Regions from separate parts of the Staphylococcus parequorum genome, predicted to be linked through region 1. Evidence: riboswitches for the same ligand, from Rfam matches in the RefSeq annotation. Region 1 holds a riboswitch; the other holds the start of a gene.
The links. A riboswitch is a leader RNA that binds a small molecule or an ion and turns the genes downstream of it on or off. The one in region 1 is predicted to bind lysine.

Region 1 (11,285 bases):
GATGTTGAAAGAAGATATGAAGCTACCTAAGACTTATATTTTTGAAATAGCATCCAATTGGAAGAAAAAAGGTATCAAAACAGCGGAACAAGCATATCAATACGCGATAAAAGTGAATCAACCTAAGACTGAAAACAAGTCATCTAAACCTTATTATAAACAAAAACAACTGGCATCGAGAGAGATGACGCCTAAATGGTTAGAAGAGCGAGATAACAAAGCAGAAACTGACACTTCAAATAATAATGAAGATGATGAAAAATTGAAGAATGATAGAGAACAGTTTTTAAATCAACTTAAAGATAGATGGAAGGAGGACAAATAAATGAAACCTTTTAATCAAATTATGGGCGATTCTAACGATTTATCAAAAAAAATTGCCAAAATAAAAAAAGATGTCGTCAATGATCCAGACGTTAAACAGTTTCTAGAGTCACATAAAGCTGAATTGACGAATGCAATGATAGATGAAGATTTGAATATTTTACAAGAATATAAAGATCAAGAAAAGCGTTATGATGGTCATAAATTAAAAGACTGTCCCAATTTTGTTACAGGTCATATTCCTGAATTATATATCGAACATAATCATATAAAAATTCGCTACTTACCTTGTCCTTGTAAAATTAAACATGATGAAGAACGGTTTAATAAACATTTAATTACGTCGCACCATATGCAACGTGACACACTAGATGCAAAACTTGAAGATATATATATGGATAGAAGAGATAGATTAGATGTCGCAATGGCTGCTAACCAAATTTGTGAAAAAATAACAAATAAAGAGACCCAAATTAAAGGTTTATATTTACATGGTCCATTTGGTACTGGTAAATCATTTATCCTTGGCGCAATTGCAAATCAATTAAAAACTGAAAAGATACCATCTACAATTGTTTATTTACCAGAATTTATTCGTTCGCTTAAAGGCGGGTTTAAAGATGGTACTTTTGAAACAAAACTCTCTAGAGTGAGAGAAGCAAATATATTAATGTTAGATGATATAGGCGCTGAAGACATCACACCATGGGCACGAGATGAAGTGATTGGACCATTGCTACATTATCGTATGGTTCAAGAGTTACCTACATTTTTCAGTTCTAATTTAAGTTTTGAAGAATTAGAATATCACCTCTCTGTTACACGAGACGGTACAGAAAAAACAAAGTCCGCAAGAATAATGGAAAGAATCAAAACATTATCAACACCTTATTTCTTAGAAGGAAAAAATTACAGGAACGATTGAAATCTAAAATAAATGTTGTATAATAAACTTAAATCTAAATCATAAAAAATGAAATGAAGACGAGATGAATAAACCACTACTTCACAGAGAACCAGTAAAAGATGAGATGCTGGTAAGTAAGTTTATTCGTTACTACTTTATAAAATGATGTTGTAATGAACATCCGGCTCAAGACCGTTATCTTACGTAGAGTAAAGTTATGTATATCAAATACATCATAACTTTAATTTAGGGTGGTACCGCGAAGACCTCGTCCCTTTTTAGGGATGGGGTCTTTTTGTTTTTTTGAGTCTAATTCAGTATAAACGTCATTTCATTTTGATTTAAGTGCTTGAATAAATAGGAGGGTTTTTTATGGAGCAAATAAATATTAAATTTCCAGATGGCAATTCAAAAGTGTTTGATAAAGGTACAACTACAGAAGATATTGCACATTCTATAAGTCCAGGATTAAGAAAAAAAGCTGTAGCTGGTAAATTAAATGGACAACTCATAGATTTAACTAGATCAATTGACGAAGATGGATCAATTGAAATCGTTACACCTGGTTCTGATGAAGCGCTAGAAGTGTTACGTCATTCTACTGCACATCTTATGGCTCAAGCTTTAAAACGTCTATATGGTAATGTTCATTTTGGCGTTGGTCCGGTAATTGATGGTGGGTTTTATTATGACTTTGATATGGAAGAAAGTATTTCATCAGATGATTTTGAAAAAATAGAAAAAACAATGAAGCAAATTGTTAATGAAAACTATCCAATAGAACGTAAAGTCGTTTCGAGAGATGAAGCTAAAACATTTTTCTCAGACGACCCGTATAAGCAAGAATTAATTGATGCTATTCCAGAAGATGAAAATGTGACGCTATATTCACAAGGAGAGTTCACTGATTTATGTCGTGGTGTTCATGTGCCATCTACTTCTAAAATAAAAGAATTTAAATTATTATCAACAGCTGGTGCATATTGGCGTGGAAACAGTGATAATAAAATGTTACAACGTATATACGGCACAGCATTTTTCGATAAAAAAGAACTGAAAGCGCATTTGAAAATGTTGGAAGAACGAAAAGAACGTGATCACCGTAAAATTGGTAAAGATTTAGAACTGTTCGCTAACAATCCTTTAGTAGGTGCAGGTTTGCCACTTTGGTTGCCTAATGGTGCTACAATACGTCGTGAAATTGAACGTTATATTGTAGATAAAGAAGTAAGTATGGGTTATGACCATGTTTATACTCCAGTGATGGCTAACGTTGATTTGTATAAAACATCAGGCCATTGGGATCATTATCAAGAAGACATGTTCCCAACAATGAAATTAGATGAACACGAAGAAATGGTCTTAAGACCAATGAACTGTCCACACCATATGATGATTTATGCAAATAAACCACATTCATATCGTGAATTGCCTATTAGAATTGCTGAATTAGGTACTATGCACCGTTATGAAGCGAGTGGCGCGGTTTCTGGTTTACAACGTGTCCGCGGAATGACATTAAATGATGCGCATATTTTTGTACGTCCGGACCAAATTAAAGAAGAATTCAAACGTGTTGTAAATTTAATTGTTGATGTATACAAGGATTTCAACTTTGAGAATTATAAATTCCGTGTAAGTTACAGAGATCCCGAAGATAAAGAAAAATACTTCGATGACGATGACATGTGGAACAAAGCAGAAAGTATGTTGAAAGAAGCGGTAGATGAACTTGGCTTAGATTATGAAGAAGCAGTAGGTGAAGCAGCATTCTATGGTCCGAAACTTGACGTACAGGTTCAAACTGCTATGGGTAAAGAAGAAACATTATCTACTGCCCAATTAGACTTCTTATTACCAGAAAAATTTGATTTAACTTATATTGGTAATGATGGGGAACAGCATAGACCAGTAGTCATTCACCGTGGTGTAGTATCTACTATGGAGCGTTTCGTTGCATTCTTGACTGAAGAAACAAAAGGCGCATTCCCTGCTTGGTTAGCGCCAAAACAAGTAGAAATCATACCTGTTAATGTTGATTTACATTATGATTATGCTAGACACATTCAAGACGAGCTTAAATCTCAAGGTGTTAGAGTTGAAATTGATGACCGTAATGAAAAAATGGGTTATAAAATCAGAGAAGCGCAAATGCAAAAAATCCCTTATCAACTTGTTGTAGGGGACAAAGAAGTAGAAAATAATGAAGTGAATGTACGTAAATATGGTTCCCAAGATCAAGAAACATTAGAAAAAGAAGAATTCATTTGGAATTTACTTGATGAGATTAGATTGAAAAAACAAAGATAGTCTTGAAACTCTTGGTGAAATCATGTATATTACAGAATAGTGAAGTAAGTTCACATTCATATAAAAATTAAATTTGAGTTAGAGGTTGCATATTCAATTAGTAATTATTCAGAAGCCGAATGGGGCATATGTTGAATAATAGAAAGGTGAAGATGCCGAAACCTGTATTGTCCATTAACTATACAGGTTGGGCCAGTTATCGAAAGAAACTGGACTGTCACATACGTGATGTGCTACCTATATAAATGCTATTATTAAAATGGTTGCATATCTAATAGGTATGCAACCATTTTATTTTTAGTCGAATGATTATCATAAATACGTTAACGGGAAAGAGCGAAATTTATAATTGTTGTGTAATTTATATACCTAATTACAATGAAGTACTGCTCAAACTATAAATAGTATGAATCTTAATCATATAGTAAGTTAACCTCTATATTTAAGGAAGGGAAGCGTCTATGGCAAAACAAGTGAATCAAAATGATGGAGTGCAAAGGGGTCTGAAAGATCGCCATATATCCATGATTGCAATTGGAGGTTGTATTGGGACTGGTTTATTTATGACTTCTGGTGGTGCAATCCATGATGCAGGTGGTTTAGGAGCGCTTTTAGCCTTTGCAATCATTGGGGCGATGGTATTCTTCCTTATGACTTCTCTAGGAGAAATGGCAACATATTTACCTGTGTCAGGCTCATTTAGTACATATGCTACACGTTTTGTTGATCCATCTCTAGGATTCGCATTAGGTTGGAACTATTGGTTTAACTGGGTAATTACAGTTGCAGCCGATGTAACGATTGCAGCACAAGTAATACAGTATTGGACACCAATGTCAGGTATTCCAGCTTGGAGTTGGAGCTGTCTATTCTTAATTATCATATTTGGACTGAATGCATTGTCCGTTAGAGTATTTGGCGAAAGTGAATATTGGTTTGCTTTAATTAAAGTAGTTACCGTAATTATCTTTATTGCTATCGGTTTATTAACAATAGTCGGTATCATGGGTGGCGAGTTTGTTGGTTTTGACACGTTTACTCAAGGTAATGGTCCTATTTTAGGTGATGGTTTTGGAGGAAGTATCTTAGCAATTTTAGGTGTGTTCTTAGTAGCAGGCTTTTCATTCCAAGGTACTGAACTCATTGGTATTACAGCAGGAGAGTCTGAAAATCCAGAGCGCGCAGTTCCTAAAGCAATTAAACAAGTATTCTGGAGAATATTAATATTCTATATTCTTGCAATTTTTGTAATCGGTATGTTGATACCATATGATAGCCCATCACTTATGGGTGGCGGAGATGATATTTCAACTTCACCATTTACGCTTGTATTCCAAAATGCAGGACTAGCATTTGCTGCCTCATTCATGAATGCTGTTATATTGACTTCAGTATTATCAGCCGGTAACTCAGGCATGTACGCTTCAACACGTATGCTATATTCAATGAGTAAAGATAAGCTTGCATATCCTATATTTGGTAAAACAAATAGAAGTGGTGTGCCATACGTATCATTACTTGCTACAGCAGTAGTCGTAGTAATTATCTTTGTACTACAACATTTGAGCGGTGACGCTTATGAGTATATCGTTGCTGCAAGTGGTCTGACTGGTTTTATTGCATGGGTTGGTATTGCAGTCAGTCATTACAGATTTAGAAAAGCTTTTGATAAACAAAACTATGATAAATCGAAATTAAAATATAAAGCTAAATTATTCCCATTTGGGCCTATTTTTGCAGGTGTCTTGTGTGTACTTGTAATTATTGGACAAGATGTTGATTTCATCCAATCAGGAGAATTTGATCTTAACAGATTTGTTATCACATATATGGGTATTCCGGTATTCTTAGCATTCTTCATTTATCATAAACTACGTTATAAAACAAAAATTGTACCATTAGAACAAGTGGATTTAAGACAAAATGTTAAAATGGACGATAAATAATAAGAAAAGCTATTGACTTGCTAATGAATTGTTGCTAAGATAGGTAATGTTGAATACGAAACGAACCAAGTAGAAGCTCCCGCTTCTCACCTGTTGCGACACTGATAGTAGTTGGCAGGTCTATATATACACGACATTGTTGTGTGTAAAGAAGAGCGGGTATATTATATACCCGCTCTTTTTCTTGGGATAATTTCGTAAAAATCTTGGAGGTGTCAACCATAGCAAAAGATCAGACTCAAGTTAACGAGAAGATTCGTGCAAAAGAATTACGTTTAATCGGACATGACGGAGAACAGATTGGTATTAAATCTAAAGCAGAAGCTTTAGAAATGGCAGAGCGCGTAGAACTCGATGTAGTTATTATGTCGCCTAATGCTAAACCACCTGTTGCGAAAATCATGGATTATGGTAAGTACAAATTCGAACAACAGAAAAAAGAAAAAGAAATGAAGAAGAAACAAAAAGTTATTAACCTTAAAGAAATCCGTTTAAGTCCTACAATTGAGGAACATGATTTCCAAACTAAATTGAAGAACGGACGTAAATTCTTAGAAAAAGGCGACAAATGTAAAGTTTCAATTCGTTTCAGAGGGCGTGCTATTACGCATAAAGAAATAGGTCAACGCGTATTAGAGAAATTTGCAGAAGAATGTAAAGATATCGCTACGATTGGGCAAAGACCTAAAATGGATGGACGCCAAATGTTCATTATGCTTAACCCACTCAACGAAAAATAAAAAGATACTACAGGAGGAATTGAATCATGCCTAAAATGAAAACACACCGTGGAGCAGCAAAACGTGTTAAAAGAACTGGTTCAGGTAAATTAAAACGTTCTAGAGCTTTCACATCACATATGTTTGCAAACAAAACAACTAAACAAAAACGTAAATTACGTAAAGCTTCATTAGTGAGCAAATCAGATATGAAACGCGTTAAACAATTATTAGCTTATAAAAAATAAGTAACGACAGATAAAATAAAGATTGAAGATATTTTGAGGAGGAATTTATTATGCCACGTGTTAAAGGTGGAACGGTAACAAGAGCTCGTCGTAAAAAGACGATTAAATTAGCTAAAGGTTACTTTGGTTCAAAAAGAACTTTATATAAAGTAGCAAAACAACAAGTAATGAAATCAGGACAGTACGCATTCCGCGACCGTCGTCAAAGAAAACGTGATTTCCGTAGATTATGGATTACACGTATTAACGGAGCTGCACGTCAACATGACATGAGCTATTCAAGATTAATGAACGGTTTGAAAAAAGCTGGAATCGATGTTAACCGTAAAATGCTTTCTGAAATTGCTATTTCAGACGAAAAAGCTTTCGGTGAATTAGTTGCTAAAGCTAAAGACGCTTTAAAATAATTCTCAAATAAAGAGATGTACAAATTCGTACATCTCTTTATTTTTGTATCGATTAACATTTTGATAAATAACTATCATTTGATAAAATGGCTAAGAAGTCATATATGAAGGAGAAACTTATGTCTAAATTTGATGAAATGATTACAGTAGTACCGAGAACAATTTTATTTAATAGTGAAAAGAATCAATTCAACGGTTTTCTTGATAAAAATTCTGAAAAGGGTCAAGACATCTTTGACGCACTTTCAAAGTATGAAATTAAGCGTCGTGGAGATATGGAGGAAGATCCGACATATAAACAATTGGTATCTTATTGTATTTTAGAAAATGAGAATGATGAAATTTTAGTGTATGAGCGATTAGCAGGTGGTGGAGAATCACGTTTGCACGGTCAATCTTCAATCGGTGTTGGTGGACACATGAACGATGTTAAAGGTGCTGAATCTATCAATGAAGTCTTGCGTATTAATGCACAAAGAGAACTTGAAGAAGAAGTAGGTCTGTCAGATAGTAAATCACAAAATTTAGCATACATAGGTTTTATTAATGATGATACTAATGAAGTTGGCGAAGTTCATTTAGGCGTAGTGTTTAAAATTAAAGTGAATAGTAATGAGGTTGAAGCTAAAGAAACAGATACATTAAAAATAAAATGGGTGAATCAAAGTAAAATAGATAACTATGATGACTTTGAAACATGGAGTACATTAATATTACAGTCAATACAATAGAGGTGCATAAAAATGTCTGATATCATTCCATTTCCACGTTCAAAAGATAAGTTAATAAGAGAAATCAAACAATCTTTTAACAATAATGAATTAGATCAAATGTATGAACTGTTTGAAGATTTTGAAAAGCAATTTGAATTAGATGAGCAAATGTCTCTATTGAAATGTGCCATGCTATATAAGATGGGGCATTATCTTGAGTTGCGTGAAGAAGCTATCATATTACTAAAACAAGGCATTACTAAGTATGATAATCTTATGGTTTATTACGTGAAAAGTTTAAACGGATTAGGACAATATTTTGAAGTCGTTGATGTCATTAATCAAATTATTGATGAAGTCAATGATCATAAAACAAGAATGGAACTATTTCCATTAAAAGAATATGCCCTAAGTCAAATTGATAAACATAATGCGCATGCAGCAGAAATGCTTCGTGATTTTGAGTCGTTGTCACTACGTGAACAAATTAGTACAATCTTAACTTTAATAGATCATAATCAGTATCGATATCAAGAAACTGTGGTAAATATTATTAATGAAATTGAACTTGCACCGAATGTTGTGAGTATAATGCTTGAATATTTACGTTTTGCCGGATACAATCAAAACATTCGTGTTCAGAAATTTGATTATACAGTTGAAGTAAATCCAAATCATCTATCTGGTCTTGAACAAACACTGTTTAAGATTAAAATTATTCCAGAAGTTATTAAGCAAATAGAAGATGATGCAGCACAAATTGTAGAGGAAGCACTTCACCTGATGAACAATCATGCTATTTTACTTTATCCATTAGATATAGAAAGCATAGCATCTGAAGATGAATGGATTGAAGCTTACACAAACTATTTCAAATCAATGTTAGGCTTAGAAAGTTTAGACACAACAAATACTATTGTTAACTTAATTACTTCAATTGATATGCATGAATAATTAATTTTTAAATTTTTGGGTAATTAATAATAGTAGTAAAATAATAATTAAATTAATTTCAATTATTCATTCAATATGTTTTGTAAACTCAGTGTTTGTGTAGAGCATTGACGTATGATATAATAATGAAGTTGAAAAAATAAAATAGGATATTCATGGAGGTTTTTATACATGACAGCAACTTGGGAAAAAAAGGAAGGTAACGAAGGCGTTTTAACCGTTACAGTTCCAGCAGAAAAAGTAGACAAAGCAATTGATCAAGCTTTCAAAAAAGTAGTTAAACAAATAAATGTGCCAGGTTTCCGTAAAGGGAAAGTACCTCGCCAAATTTTTGAACAACGCTTTGGCGTAGAAGCACTATATCAAGATGCCGTTGATATCTTATTACCAGAAGCTTATGGTGAAGCTATTGACGAAACTGGAATTAAACCAGTCGATCAACCAGAAATCAATGTAACTACAATGGAAAAAGGTAGCGATATGACATTCGAAGCGAGTGTAGTAGTTGAACCTGAAATTGAGTTAGGAGACTATAAAGGTCTTGAAATTGAAAAACAAAATGTTGAATTAACTGAAGAAGAATTACAAGAATCAATTGACCACCAATTAGGCCACTTAGCTGAAATGGTAGTTAAAGAAGATGGCGCTGTTGAAGACGGCGACACAGTTAACATCGACTTTGATGGTTACGTTGATGGCGAACAATTTGAAGGTGGACAAGCTGAAGGCTATGACCTTGAAATTGGTTCAGGTTCATTTATTCCAGGATTCGAAGAACAATTAGTTGGTGTTAAAATTGGAGAAGAAAAAGACGTTACTGTAACTTTCCCAGAAGAATACCATGCTGAAGAATTAGCTGGAAAAGAAGCTACTTTCAAAGCTAAAGTAAATGAAATTAAATATAAAGACGTTCCAGAATTAACAGATGAGATTGCGAATGAATTAGACGCTGAAGCAAACACTGTTGATGAATACAAAGAAAACTTACGTAAAAAACTAACTGAGCAAAAAGAAACTGACGCTGAGAATAATCAAAAAGAAGAAGCAATTAGCAAAGCATCAAATAATGCTTCAGTTGAAATTCCAGACGCTATGATTAACACTGAGTTAGATCGTATGGTTCAAGAATTTGGACAACGTATGCAACAACAGGGTCTTAATTTAGAAACATATTACCAAATTTCTGGTCAAGATGAGTCGCAATTAAGAGAACAAATGAAAGATGATGCAGAAGAACGTGTTAAAACAAACTTAACATTAACTGCTATTGCTGATGCTGAAGAAATTGAAGTAACTGAGGCTGATATCGATAAAGAATTAGAAAAAATGAGCGGACAATTTAATATGTCAGTAGAAGATATTAAACAAACGCTTGGTAATACTGATATCGTTAAAAATGATGTTCGTATCCAAAATGTTATCGATTTATTAGTTAAAGAAGCAAAATTAGTAGAACCATCTAAAGATGACTCTGAAGCGTAACTAAATATAAAAAGAGCAAATTATTTTGTGAATTATATGTTGGTCGTTTAATATAGTAAACTAGTAGCAGATGCATTCAAATAATGTATCTGCTACACTATTTTTAAAGCAAATAACTTGTGAAAGTTGTAAGTTGCATATTAAAATGCTATTTAGTATAGTCTTTAGGGAATAGGGGTGTAAATAGAATGTTCAAATTCAACGAAGATGAAGAAAATTTAAAATGTTCTTTCTGTGGCAAAGACCAAGATCAAGTTAAAAAGCTAGTTGCAGGAAGTGGCGTTTATATTTGTAATGAGTGTATTGAGTTATGTTCAGAAATTGTAGAAGAAGAATTAGCTCAATCGGAACCTGAAGGGTTAACTGAATTACCGACACCAAAAGAAATTATGAACCAATTGAATGATTATGTAATCGGTCAAGAAAAAGCTAAGAAATCATTAGCTGTAGCTGTTTACAATCATTATAAACGTGTACAGAATTTAGGACCAAATGAAGATGAAGTTGAATTACAAAAAAGTAATATCGCTTTAATTGGACCTACTGGTAGTGGTAAAACACTTTTAGCACAAACATTAGCTAGAACATTAGATGTACCTTTTGCAATTGCTGATGCTACAAGTTTAACTGAAGCTGGTTACGTAGGTGACGATGTTGAAAACATCTTACTACGCTTAATGCAAGCAGCTGATTTTGATATTGATAAAGCTGAAAAGGGTATTATTTATGTCGATGAAATTGACAAAATAGCTAGAAAATCAGAAAATACATCAATTACACGTGATGTATCTGGTGAAGGTGTACAACAAGCATTGCTTAAAATCTTAGAAGGCACAACTGCAAGCGTGCCACCTCAAGGCGGTCGTAAGCATCCTAACCAAGAGTTAATTCAAATTGACACAACAAACATTTTATTTGTTCTTGGTGGTGCCTTTGATGGTATAGATGAAGTAATTAAACGTAGATTAGGTGAGAAAGTAATCGGATTTGCAAGTAGTGAAGCTTCAAAATATGATGAAGATGCAATACTTGAACAAATCAGACCTGAAGATTTACAATCATATGGTTTGATTCCAGAATTTATCGGTCGTGTACCTATTGTTGCTAATTTAGAAACATTAAATGTAGATGCACTGAAAAATATTCTAACTCAGCCTAAAAATGCTTTAGTGAAACAATATACTAAAATGTTAGAACTTGACGATGTAGAATTGGTATTTACTGATGAAGCATTATCTGCAATCAGTGATAAAGCAATTGAACGTAAGACAGGCG
Region 2 (11,285 bases), 270 kb from region 1:
TTACAAACAACTATGGAATTGTAATATAAAAAAGAAAAATCCTGAAACTACTATATAAAAAATAGTAGTTTCAGGATTGATTTGTTGAGAACTGTATTTTGAAGTCCAATTCATTCTAAAAATTGTGGACATTATTATTATGAAACAAGTTAGATGAAAATATCACTTTATAATAGAAGGAATTACTTTTCTATTCTTTCCCAACCTTTTTTAGTTAAAGCAATTTTACCAGAATCTATTGTGATAATTTTGTTCTTATATAAGTGTCCAATTGCTCTTTTGAATGAACCTTTACTCATATTGAAAATTTCTTTAATAGCTTCTGGACTCGATTTGTCTGAGAAAGGAAGTTCCCCATCATACTCTACGAGCAAGTCAAAGATGTTTTGACCATCATCATCAAGTCTTTCGTGTGCTAGCGGTAAAAATGAACCATTCAATTCACCTTTATCGTTTTGACCAATGATACGCACTTTTACATTTTCACCGAGACGTGGTTCCTCTTTACGTTCTGTTTCGTGAACAAAAATTTTATAACCCTCTTTTGATAGTAAGAAGCTGCCAATTCGTAATAAACGATATGGTCTTGCTTCGATGATTTTATTTTTCAATTCATTGTCGAAAACAGATTTATATGTTTGTTCTACTATTGTTTCTGTTGCTAAACGTGCGAACATATTGTTATCTCTATCAATACGTAACGTAACGAATAACTCATCACCTTGTACTGGCCATACTGATTTAACTTTTGGTAAATCTTCCCAAGGTATTAAAACTTCTCTTGGTAAACCTACGTCGACATGCGCACCATCACGATCTACTTTTAATACTTTTACAAAATCGTATTTATCAGTTGTTACGTCAGGCATATTTTGCGTAGCAAATAATGCACCTGATCTATTTGGGTAAATAAAGAAACTATATTCTTCCCCTATATTTAATTCGTCTTCATCTTTAATTTCGGATTGATTGAGTTTAACTTCTTCTCCGTTTGGTCCTTTTAACTTATATGTTGAGCCTTCTAATCCAACAACTTTAAGAAATTCTATAGAACCTACAATATCTTTTTCATCTTGGGCCATACTTTTCTCCTTCGTACATACAGATTTATTCTTATTTATTATAACATGCTATGAAGAAACTAGCATCACTACATCGAGAATGGTCGAAACAAGTTGATAAGTGTGTTATAATTTGTCCGGTAGATTAACGAAAAGGATAACGAAAAGGAGTAAATGCATGTTACAAGTTACTGATGTAAGTTTACGATTTGGTGATCGTAAACTATTTGAAGATGTAAATATTAAATTTACAGATGGCAATTGTTATGGATTAATAGGAGCTAATGGCGCAGGTAAATCAACGTTCTTAAAGATTTTATCAGGTGAATTAGATGCTCAAACTGGTCATGTTTCTATGGGTAAAGACGAACGTTTAGCAGTATTAAAACAGGATCACTTTGCATTTGAAGATGAACGTGTGATTGATGTTGTTGTTAAAGGACACGAACGTTTATATGAAGTAATGAAAGAAAAAGATGAAATCTATATGAAACCAGACTTCAGCGATGAAGATGGTATTAGAGCTGCAGAGCTAGAAGGCGAATTTGCTGAAATGGACGGCTGGAATGCTGAAGCAGATGCGGGTACCCTACTTTCTGGTCTAGGTATCAAAGCAGACCTACAAGATAAAACAATGTCTGAATTAGAAAACAATCAAAAAGTTAAAGTGTTATTAGCACAAAGTCTTTTTGGTAAACCTGACGTATTATTACTAGATGAGCCTACCAATGGTTTAGATATCCCTGCAATAAGCTGGCTAGAAGATTTCTTAATTAATTTTGAAAATACAGTTATTGTTGTGTCTCATGATAGACACTTTTTAAATAATGTTTGTACGCATATTGCTGACTTAGATTATGGGAAAATTAAATTGTTTGTTGGTAACTATGATTTCTGGTACCAATCAAGTCAACTTGCTATGAAAATGGCTCAAGATCAAAACAAGAAAAAAGAAGAGAAAGTTAAAGAATTACAAGATTTCGTGGCACGTTTCTCTGCAAACGCCTCTAAATCAAAACAAGCAACAAGTCGTAAGAAGCAATTAGAAAAAATCGAGATTGATGATATTCAACCTTCTTCTCGTCGTTATCCTTTTGTGAAATTCACACCTGAACGTGAAATTGGTAATGATTTATTACATGTCGACAATGTTTCTAAAACAATCGACGGTGTGAAAATATTAGATAATATTTCATTCTCTATGGATCCTAACGATAAAGCTGTATTAGTTGGTGATAGTGAATTTGCTAAATCAACATTACTTAAAATCTTAGCTGGTGAAATGGAACCAGATGAAGGTACAGTAAGATGGGGCGTAACAACTTCTCAAAGTTTCTTACCTAAAGATAACTCATTCTACTTCGAAGGTGTAGATACAAACTTAGTTGACTGGTTACGTCAATACGCACCTGAGGACGAACAAACTGAGACATTTTTACGTGGCTTCTTAGGACGTATGCTATTTAGCGGTGAAGAAGTTAAGAAAAAAGCGAGTGTCTTATCTGGTGGAGAGAAAGTACGTTGTATGCTAAGTAAAATGATGTTATCAAGTTCTAACGTGTTACTACTGGATGAACCTACAAACCATTTAGACTTAGAAAGTATTACTGCAGTCAATGATGGCTTGAAATCATTCAAAGGTTCTATTATCTTTACATCTTATGACTTTGAATTCATCAATACGATTGCAAACCGTGTTATTGATTTAAATCCAACTGGTGGTCTTTCTAAAGAAACGACTTATAGAGCTTATTTAGAAGAAACTGGTGTATTAAAATAATAACCATGTGTTATTGATTTAAATATAACGCAATAAATAAGAAGCGTATTCTATTTAATATGTAGTGTACTCCTCTTAAAATGTGGACATCTCTAATGCTTTTACAGCATTAGAGATGTCTTTTTCATTTGCTTTATTCATCTGATTTAGAGTGAAGCGCCCCACTGTTTGGGCTAATTACTTTCAAAATAAATTTTTGAATTATATAATCATAATTAATTCAAATGAACGGAGGAGTTATTTTAATGGAAAATTTAAATATGATTGATGGACAACTTTTACCACAAATCGGCTTCGGTACATATAAATTAAATGGTGCGCAAGGTGTACATGCAATCGTTAATGCGTTAAATCAAGGATACAGAATATTAGATACAGCTTATAACTATGAAAATGAAGGTACAGTGGGTAAAGCAATTGAAAGAAGTCATGTTTCAAGAGATCAAATCATTGTAACTTCGAAATTACCAGGTCGTTATCAAGACTATGATGCAGCATTAACAGCTATACAAGAATCTATTTATCGATTAAATGTTGATTATATTGATCTATATTTAATTCATTGGCCAAACCCAAGACATAATAAATATGTTGAAGCTTGGCAAGCGATGATTGATGCTCAAAAAGCGGGACTTATTAAATCTATTGGTGTTTGTAATTTCTTACCAGAACATATAGAAAAATTAGAAAAAGAAACTGGTGTCTTACCTACTGTGAATCAGATTGAATTACATCCGTACTTTAATCAACAAGATATGGTTGAGTATAATAATACAAAAGGAATTATTACAGAAGCATGGAGTCCATTGGGTCGTGCATCTGAAGTAATAAAAGATAAAGACATCGCTGTAATTGCCGAAAAATATAATAAAACAATACCTCAAATTATATTAAGATGGCACGTTCAATTAGGTGTAGTGCCAATTCCAAAATCTACATCTATCACGAGACAAATTCAGAATCTAAATGTTTTTGATTTTAACTTAGAAGTTGAAGACGTAGAAAAAATAAACAACTTATCTCAAAAAGATGGTAGATTAAAAGGTCAAGACCCTGCAACATATGAAGAGTTTTAAAAATTGGAAATATAGAAAAGTGATTGTCATTAAACAGATTTAATTATATTTACACTTATAACGTAAAATGTATAAATATAATGTTGTATTTTTCAGTAAATTTAAAAAACTTGATAAAAGCGGTTTACAGTACATATAAGCATATGTATAATATGAATCATAAACAAACAAAAATTAAATATGGTTTTGATGAGGCGCATCAATCATTAGTAAATATTAGAAGAACCTGCCTGCTAGCAGCTAATTTTGAAAGGGTGAGATGCCGAAATAGTTATAATAGCAGCTTATAACACGTTGGACTTTATGGTTAAGAGCTAAGAGTCTGTCATTATTGTAAGATAATGGAGTGCATCACTTGTATATAAATTATAGAACAAGTTCGCATCCCGAACTTGTTCTTTTTTTAATACTGTGATTCTCCCCTATTGATTGAGGAGGATATAGAATTGAACAGAAGTGTTTTGAAATTTGGAGGTTCTTCAGTAAGTGATTTTACAAAAATAAAAAATATAGCGGAAATGTTGAAAATGAGAGTTAATCAAGGTGAACAACTTATTGTTGTTGTTAGCGCCATGGGCAAGACCACAGATGAGCTTATGGCTAATGTCTCTGCATTAACTACAAGCCCTAAAGATCAAGAACTTGCACTATTATTAACAACCGGTGAACAACAGACAGTTTCTTACTTATCTATGGTTTTAAATGATATCGGGGTAAACGCCAAAGCGATGACCGGATATCAAGCGGGTATTAAGACAATTGGACATCATTTAAAAAGTCGAATAGCAGAAATTAACCCTGATACATTCGAAATCGCATTTACAGAAAATGATGTTTTAGTAGTTGCTGGTTTTCAAGGCATTAATGAATCACTTGAAGTAACGACATTAGGTCGAGGTGGTTCAGATACTACTGCTGTTGCCTTAGCTGCAAGTAATGACACGGCATGTGAGATATACACCGATGTCGATGGTGTCTATGCTACAGACCCAAGATTATATAAAGATGCAAAACGACTTGAATACGTTTCTTATGAAGAAATGATGGAAATGAGTGCATTAGGTGCAGGCGTATTAGAAACAAGAAGCGTCGAATTAGCAAACAACTATCATATCCCGCTTTATTTAGGAAGAACTTTATCAAATGTGAAAGGAACATGGATTATGTCACAAGCAGAATTATTAGAAAAAAAAGCAGTCACAGGTGTGGCGTTAGATACACATATGATGCACGTTACAATTAGTTATCCCCTACCAGATAATAGATTACTTACTGAGCTCTTTACTCAATTGGAAGAAGGTTCAGTTAATGTTGATATGATTTCTCAGATTATTAACTTGGAAGGATTACAAATGTCCTTTACTATTAAAGATACAGATGCTTTTCAGATTTCAACCATATTAGAAACTTTAAAAGAACAGTTTAATGCATTAGACTTCAAAATTAATGAAGCATACGTTAAAATCTCTTTAATTGGCTCTGGTATGCGTGATATTTCTGGTGTAGCATCAAAAGCATTCATTACTTTAATTGAAAACGATATTTCATTTTATCAAACTACAACATCAGAAATAAGTATTTCATGTGTGATAGATGCTGAGAATGGCGAACGAGCTGTTCGAACCCTTTATCAAGCTTTTGATATCTGAATTTTCGGAATATAATTAAGATTTATTAAAATAATAAAAATGGAGTGTATGGTATATGACAAAATTAGCATTGGCAGGCGCAACAGGTTTAGTAGGAAGAAAAATGTTAGAAACAATAGATCGCAAAGGTGTGGCCTTTGATGAGTTAGTGTTGTTCTCTTCAGCTCGCTCAGCAGGTGAAAACATTGAATTTCAAGGTAAAAACTATACTGTTAGAGAATTAACAGAAGAAGCAGCTAAGGAATCATTTGATTATGTATTAATGAGTGCTGGTGGAAGTACAAGTGAACACTTCTCCCCTATTTTTGAACAAGCGGGTGCAATTGTCATTGATAATTCAAGCCAATGGAGAATGACTGAAGGTGTAGACTTAATCGTTCCAGAAGTTAACGAACCTGTATTAGACAGAAAAATTATTGCAAATCCAAATTGCTCAACAATACAATCAGTTGTACCACTTAAACCATTACAAGAAGAATTTGGTTTGAAACGTGTTGCATATACGACATACCAAGCAGTTTCGGGTTCTGGGGTAAAAGGGAAACAAGATTTAGCAGAGGGAGCAAATGGTAAAGCACCTGAAGCATACCCACACCCTATTTATAATAATGTATTACCTCATATTGATACTTTCCTTGAAGATGGGTATACAAAAGAAGAACAAAAAATGATAGACGAAACACGTAAAATCTTAAAAGATGATGAATTGAAAGTTACAGCTACTTGTGTACGTGTGCCAGTTCAAGACAGTCATAGTGTTCACATGAGTGTAACGTTAGAAAAAGAAGCTACAGTATGTGCAATTCAAGAATTATTTGAAAATGATGACCGTGTGGTACTTGAAGATGATCCACAAAATAATGTATATCCGTTAGCTATTAATTCTACAGACAGAGATGAAATATTTGTAGGACGTATTCGCCGTGATGAAACATTAGATAATACATTCCATGTATGGTGTACTTCTGACAACTTATTGAAAGGTGCGGCATTGAATGCAGTGCAAATACTTGAACAAGTTATGAGCTTGAAAGGAGTAAAATAATATGGGACATATTTTTGAAGGCGTAGGTGTCGCTCTAACAACACCTTTTACACACAATGAAGTAGATTATGATGCACTTAGAAGACATTTGAAATACTTAATTGAAAATGATGTGAAATCGATTGTTGTAAATGGTACTACAGCTGAGAATCCGGCATTAACTGATGACGAAAAAGATCAAATATTAGAAGTAGTCGTAAATTATGTAGATGGACGCATTCCTGTAATTGCTGGTACAGGTACGAATAACACACAAAAATCAATTCAAGCTTCAGTTCGTGCTAAAGAAATTGGTGCAGATGCAATTATGCTAATCACACCCTACTATAATAAGACGAATCAACGTGGTTTAATTGCTCATTTTACGAAAATAGCAGATGCGATTAAATTACCAGTCATATTATATAATGTGCCTTCTCGTACAAATATGACTATAGAACCAGATACTGTTGAAACTTTAAGTAAGAATGAATATATTATTGCATTAAAAGATGCGACCAACGATTTTGATTATTTAGAAGAAGTAAAAGCACGTATCAACTTAAATGACTTTACACTTTATAGTGGTAATGACGACAATGTAGTTGAGTATTTTAATAAAGGTGGACATGGCGTTATCTCAGTAGTAGCTAACGTGATTCCTAAATCTTTTCAAGCGTTATATGATGCTAAACAAAATGGAGAAGATATTGAAAAACAATTCCAACCGATTCAAACATTGTTAGATGCATTAGCGGTTGATGTGAATCCTATTCCAGTGAAGGCACTCACAGCTGTAGAAGGCTTCGGAAATTATGAGGTGCGTTTACCACTTGTAACTTTAGAAGATGAAGACCGTCGAACATTAGAAAAAGCGTATGAACAATTTAAAGTAGGTGACAAAGTATGAAGATCGTATTAATAGGCTATGGTGCAATGAACCAACGTGTCGCAAGATTAGCTGAAGCAAAAGGACATGAAATAATTGGTGTTATTGTACGAGATGCTACCAAGGATTACCCGTACCCTACTTTTGAACGTATAGCAGATGCTAAAGAAGCAGATGTTGCAATTGATTTCTCCAACCCTGAACTGTTATTACCATTATTGGATGAAGACTTTAATTTACCATTAGTAATAGCAACGACTGGTGAAAAAGAAGAAATAATCAATAAACTTAAAGCATTAAGTGATCAAATGCCAGTCTTTTTCAGTGCGAATATGAGTTATGGTGTACATGCTTTAACAAAAATTTTAGAAGCAGCAGTGCCCCTATTACAAGATTTCGACATTGAACTTACGGAAGCACATCATAATAAAAAAGTGGATGCGCCAAGTGGTACATTAGTAAAATTATATGATGTGATTGATGACTTGCGAGAAAAATCTACACCGGTATATGACAGACATGAGCATACTGAAAAACGCACACAAGATGAAATTGGTATCCATTCCATTCGTGGTGGCACGATTGTAGGAGAACATGACGTGCTATTTGCTGGTACTGATGAGACAATAGAGATTACGCATCGAGCACAGTCAAAAGATATTTTTGCAAATGGTGCAATCGGTGCAGCAGAAAAATTAATCAATAAGGCAAATGATTATTACACATTTGATAACCTATAAAAACTAAGGAGCGTATTAAATTATGGTACAACATTTAACGGCAGAAGAAATTATTAAATATATAAGTGATGCAAAGAAATCTACACCCCTAAAGGTTTATATTAATGGGAATTTTGAAAATGTAACCTTCCCTGATAGTTTCAAAGTGTTTGGTTCACCTGATTCAAAAGTTGTTTTCTGTGAAGCTGATGAATGGAAAACATTTTATGAAGCGAATCAATCTAGTATTGAAACTATAGAAATTGAAATGGATCGTCGTAATTCGGCTATTCCATTAAAAGATTTAACTAACACAAATGCACGTATTGAACCAGGCGCTTTCATCCGTGAACAAGCTATTATTGAAGATGGCGCAGTGATTATGATGGGCGCAACAATTAATATTGGTGCTGTAGTTGGTGAAGGTACAATGGTAGATATGAATGCAACACTTGGCGGCCGTGCAACTACTGGTAAAAATGTACATGTTGGTGCAGGCTCAGTATTAGCTGGTGTCATTGAACCACCTAGTGCTTCACCAGTAGTAATCGAAGATGATGTACTTATTGGTGCGAATGCAGTTATTCTTGAAGGTGTTCGTGTTGGTAAAGGCTCTATTGTGGCTGCAGGTGCAATCGTAACGCAAGATGTGCCAGCTGGATCAGTTGTTGCAGGTACACCTGCTAAAGTAATTAAACAGACAAGTGAAGTTGAAGATTCGAAACGTGAAATCGTTTCAGCTTTAAGAAAATTGAATGACTAAAGCTTAATTTCATGCAATTTCCACTTTTACTAAGTTAGTTATGGTTCTAGAATAATCAGAACTATGCTACTTAATACGAACATCCATAAATATTAATGTAGGAGGTTTAAGACGAGACAAGATGTAATAAATGATGGCGTTTATAACTTTTAAAAAGTTGCTATCCATTATACATTGATGAATCGGTCTTACCTCCTCATTTTTTTAATATTATGTTTTCGCTTTTTTATACATATAAACAAAGTGCTTTAGATTAAAATCTGAAGTTAATTAATAAAACTAAAAGGATTTGATTTAAAATGAATGAATTAGAATTCGTAACAACACATAGACGTCATTTGCATCAAAACCCAGAGCTAAGTCTACATGAATATGAAACTACTACCTATATTGCTTCTTTCTTAGATGAATTAGGTATCAGTTATGAACGCCCTCTTGATACAGGGTTGGTTGCTTATTTACCTGGGAACGGTGAGCATACGATAGCTTATCGTGCAGATATTGATGCATTGCCTATTTTTGAAGAAAACGATGTAGCTTACAAAAGTTTAACAGATAATGTAATGCATGCTTGTGGACATGATGGGCACACTACTGCGTTAATGCTCTTTGTTAAACGATGTAAAGCGATGGCTGATCAAGGAACGTTACCGCAAAGTATCGTTTTTATATTTCAACCTGCTGAAGAAACTGGTGGCGGTGCAAATCGATTAATTCGTGCTGGTGCTTTTAAAAATTATGAAATTGAAGCAGTATTTGGTATTCATGTTATGCCGTTTGAAAATGAAGGTAAAGTTGTTATACGAGATGAAGAAATAACAGCAAGTGCTACTGAATATAGATTTTATTTAAATGGCCTTTCTAGTCATGTAGCGGATAAAGAACAAGGACATTCTTGTGGAGAAGCATTACAACATGTATTAAGCCAAGTAGGACAAATTCAACAATATCATTTGAACGGTTTAAAACGAAATATTGTCCATATGGGTCATTTTGAAGCTGGAGAAGCGATTAATACTGTCCCTAGTCATGGTTATCTAGAAGGTACAATCAGAACATATGATGTTCATGACTTAGAAATCGTGAAACAACAAATGGCCAAAATTGCTGAAAGTGTCAGCTTATTATTTAATGTAGAATGTGAAGTGAAGTTTGAAGAAGGTTACCCACCTACTTATAATGATCCATTACTACGTAAACATGTTGAACTTGGATTGGAAAATGCAGATTTTGAAATTATTGATAAACCTACACCTTATTTATTTGGGGAAGATTTCAGCTTTTATAGTCGACTTGCGCCGAGTTATTTTGTATTTGTCGGTGTACGAGATGAAGCGAAGGGTTATGTAACTGGCTTACACACTTCTCATTTAAATTTTAATGAATATATGCTCATACGTATTGCAGATTATTATGAACAACTTCTAAAATCCTATAGCGAGGTGCGTGTACAATGACAGCCATTTGGTCAGTAGATACAGAGAAATTTTATGAAAATGCAGTAAATGTAGCGCAAGATAACCAACTCATGGCTGTAGTTAAAAATAATGCTTACCATTACGGTTTGGAATTTGCTGTTCAACAATTTAAAAAAGCTGGTATCCAAACTTTTAGTACAACTTCTTTGAGAGAAGCAATCCGAATTCGTAAACTTGCACCCGACGCTACGATATTTTTAATGAATGCAGTTTATGAATTCGATAAACTACGTGCTTATCATATTCAGATGACTTTACCTTCTCTAGACTTCTATTATGAACATGTAGAAGATTTATATGATATTCAAGTTCATTTAGAATATGAAAATTTATTACATCGTTCAGGATTGAAATCAATTGCAGAAATGAGAGAAGTCCTTATACATCATGCGCAAAATAAAAATGAACAGCGCATGATAATAACTGGCTTATGGACACACTTTGGATATGCAGACGAATTTGATGTTCCAGATTATGAAATTGAGCGAAAAGCATGGTTAGACGTTGTAGATACTTTATTGACTGAGGGCTATCAGTTTGATCTAATTCATGCTCAAAATAGTGCGAGTTATTATCGAGAAAATGGTGTTTTCCTCCATCATACACACGCACGTGTTGGCATTGCATTGTATGGTTCAAGACCATACAGTCATGTAGAGGAAACAGCAATTAAACAATCATTGACTGTTAAAGGTAATGTCATCCAAGTGCGTGAAGTTAATCAAGGAGATTATTGTGGGTATAGTTTTGCTTATGAAGCTACACAAGATGAAACAAGGTTAGCAGTCGTAGATGTTGGTTACGGCGATGGTATACTTAAATCAAGAGCACAACACGAAGCATTGA

Region 2: it holds a riboswitch for lysine, as region 1 does, so the genes downstream of both, AAA453_RS08875 (aspartate kinase) here and AAA453_RS07495 (amino acid permease) in region 1, are expected to answer to the same signal.

Annotation. Positions count from the first base shown of each region.
Region 1 covers NZ_CP150682.1:1,548,580-1,559,864, forward strand. The annotation lists gene AAA453_RS07480 (replication initiation and membrane attachment family protein) at 1-325, shown strand, start outside; gene dnaI (primosomal protein DnaI) at 326-1,249, shown strand; gene thrS (threonine--tRNA ligase) at 1,604-3,541, shown strand; lysine riboswitch at 3,613-3,785, shown strand; gene AAA453_RS07495 (amino acid permease) at 4,003-5,487, shown strand; ribosomal protein L20 leader region at 5,549-5,677, shown strand; gene infC (translation initiation factor IF-3) at 5,700-6,227, shown strand; gene rpmI (50S ribosomal protein L35) at 6,254-6,454, shown strand; gene rplT (50S ribosomal protein L20) at 6,505-6,861, shown strand; gene AAA453_RS07515 (NUDIX domain-containing protein) at 6,981-7,592, shown strand; gene AAA453_RS07520 (hypothetical protein) at 7,605-8,528, shown strand; gene tig (trigger factor) at 8,700-10,010, shown strand; gene clpX (ATP-dependent Clp protease ATP-binding subunit ClpX) at 10,199-11,285, shown strand, end outside.
Region 2 covers NZ_CP150682.1:1,821,492-1,832,776, reverse strand. The annotation lists gene AAA453_RS08890 (CvfB family protein) at 183-1,082, opposite strand; gene AAA453_RS08885 (ABC-F family ATP-binding cassette domain-containing protein) at 1,240-2,841, shown strand; gene AAA453_RS08880 (aldo/keto reductase) at 3,087-3,917, shown strand; lysine riboswitch at 4,099-4,277, shown strand; gene AAA453_RS08875 (aspartate kinase) at 4,364-5,566, shown strand; gene AAA453_RS08870 (aspartate-semialdehyde dehydrogenase) at 5,622-6,611, shown strand; gene dapA (4-hydroxy-tetrahydrodipicolinate synthase) at 6,613-7,500, shown strand; gene dapB (4-hydroxy-tetrahydrodipicolinate reductase) at 7,497-8,219, shown strand; gene dapD (2,3,4,5-tetrahydropyridine-2,6-dicarboxylate N-acetyltransferase) at 8,242-8,961, shown strand; gene AAA453_RS08850 (M20 metallopeptidase family protein) at 9,261-10,418, shown strand; gene AAA453_RS08845 (alanine racemase) at 10,415-11,285, shown strand, end outside.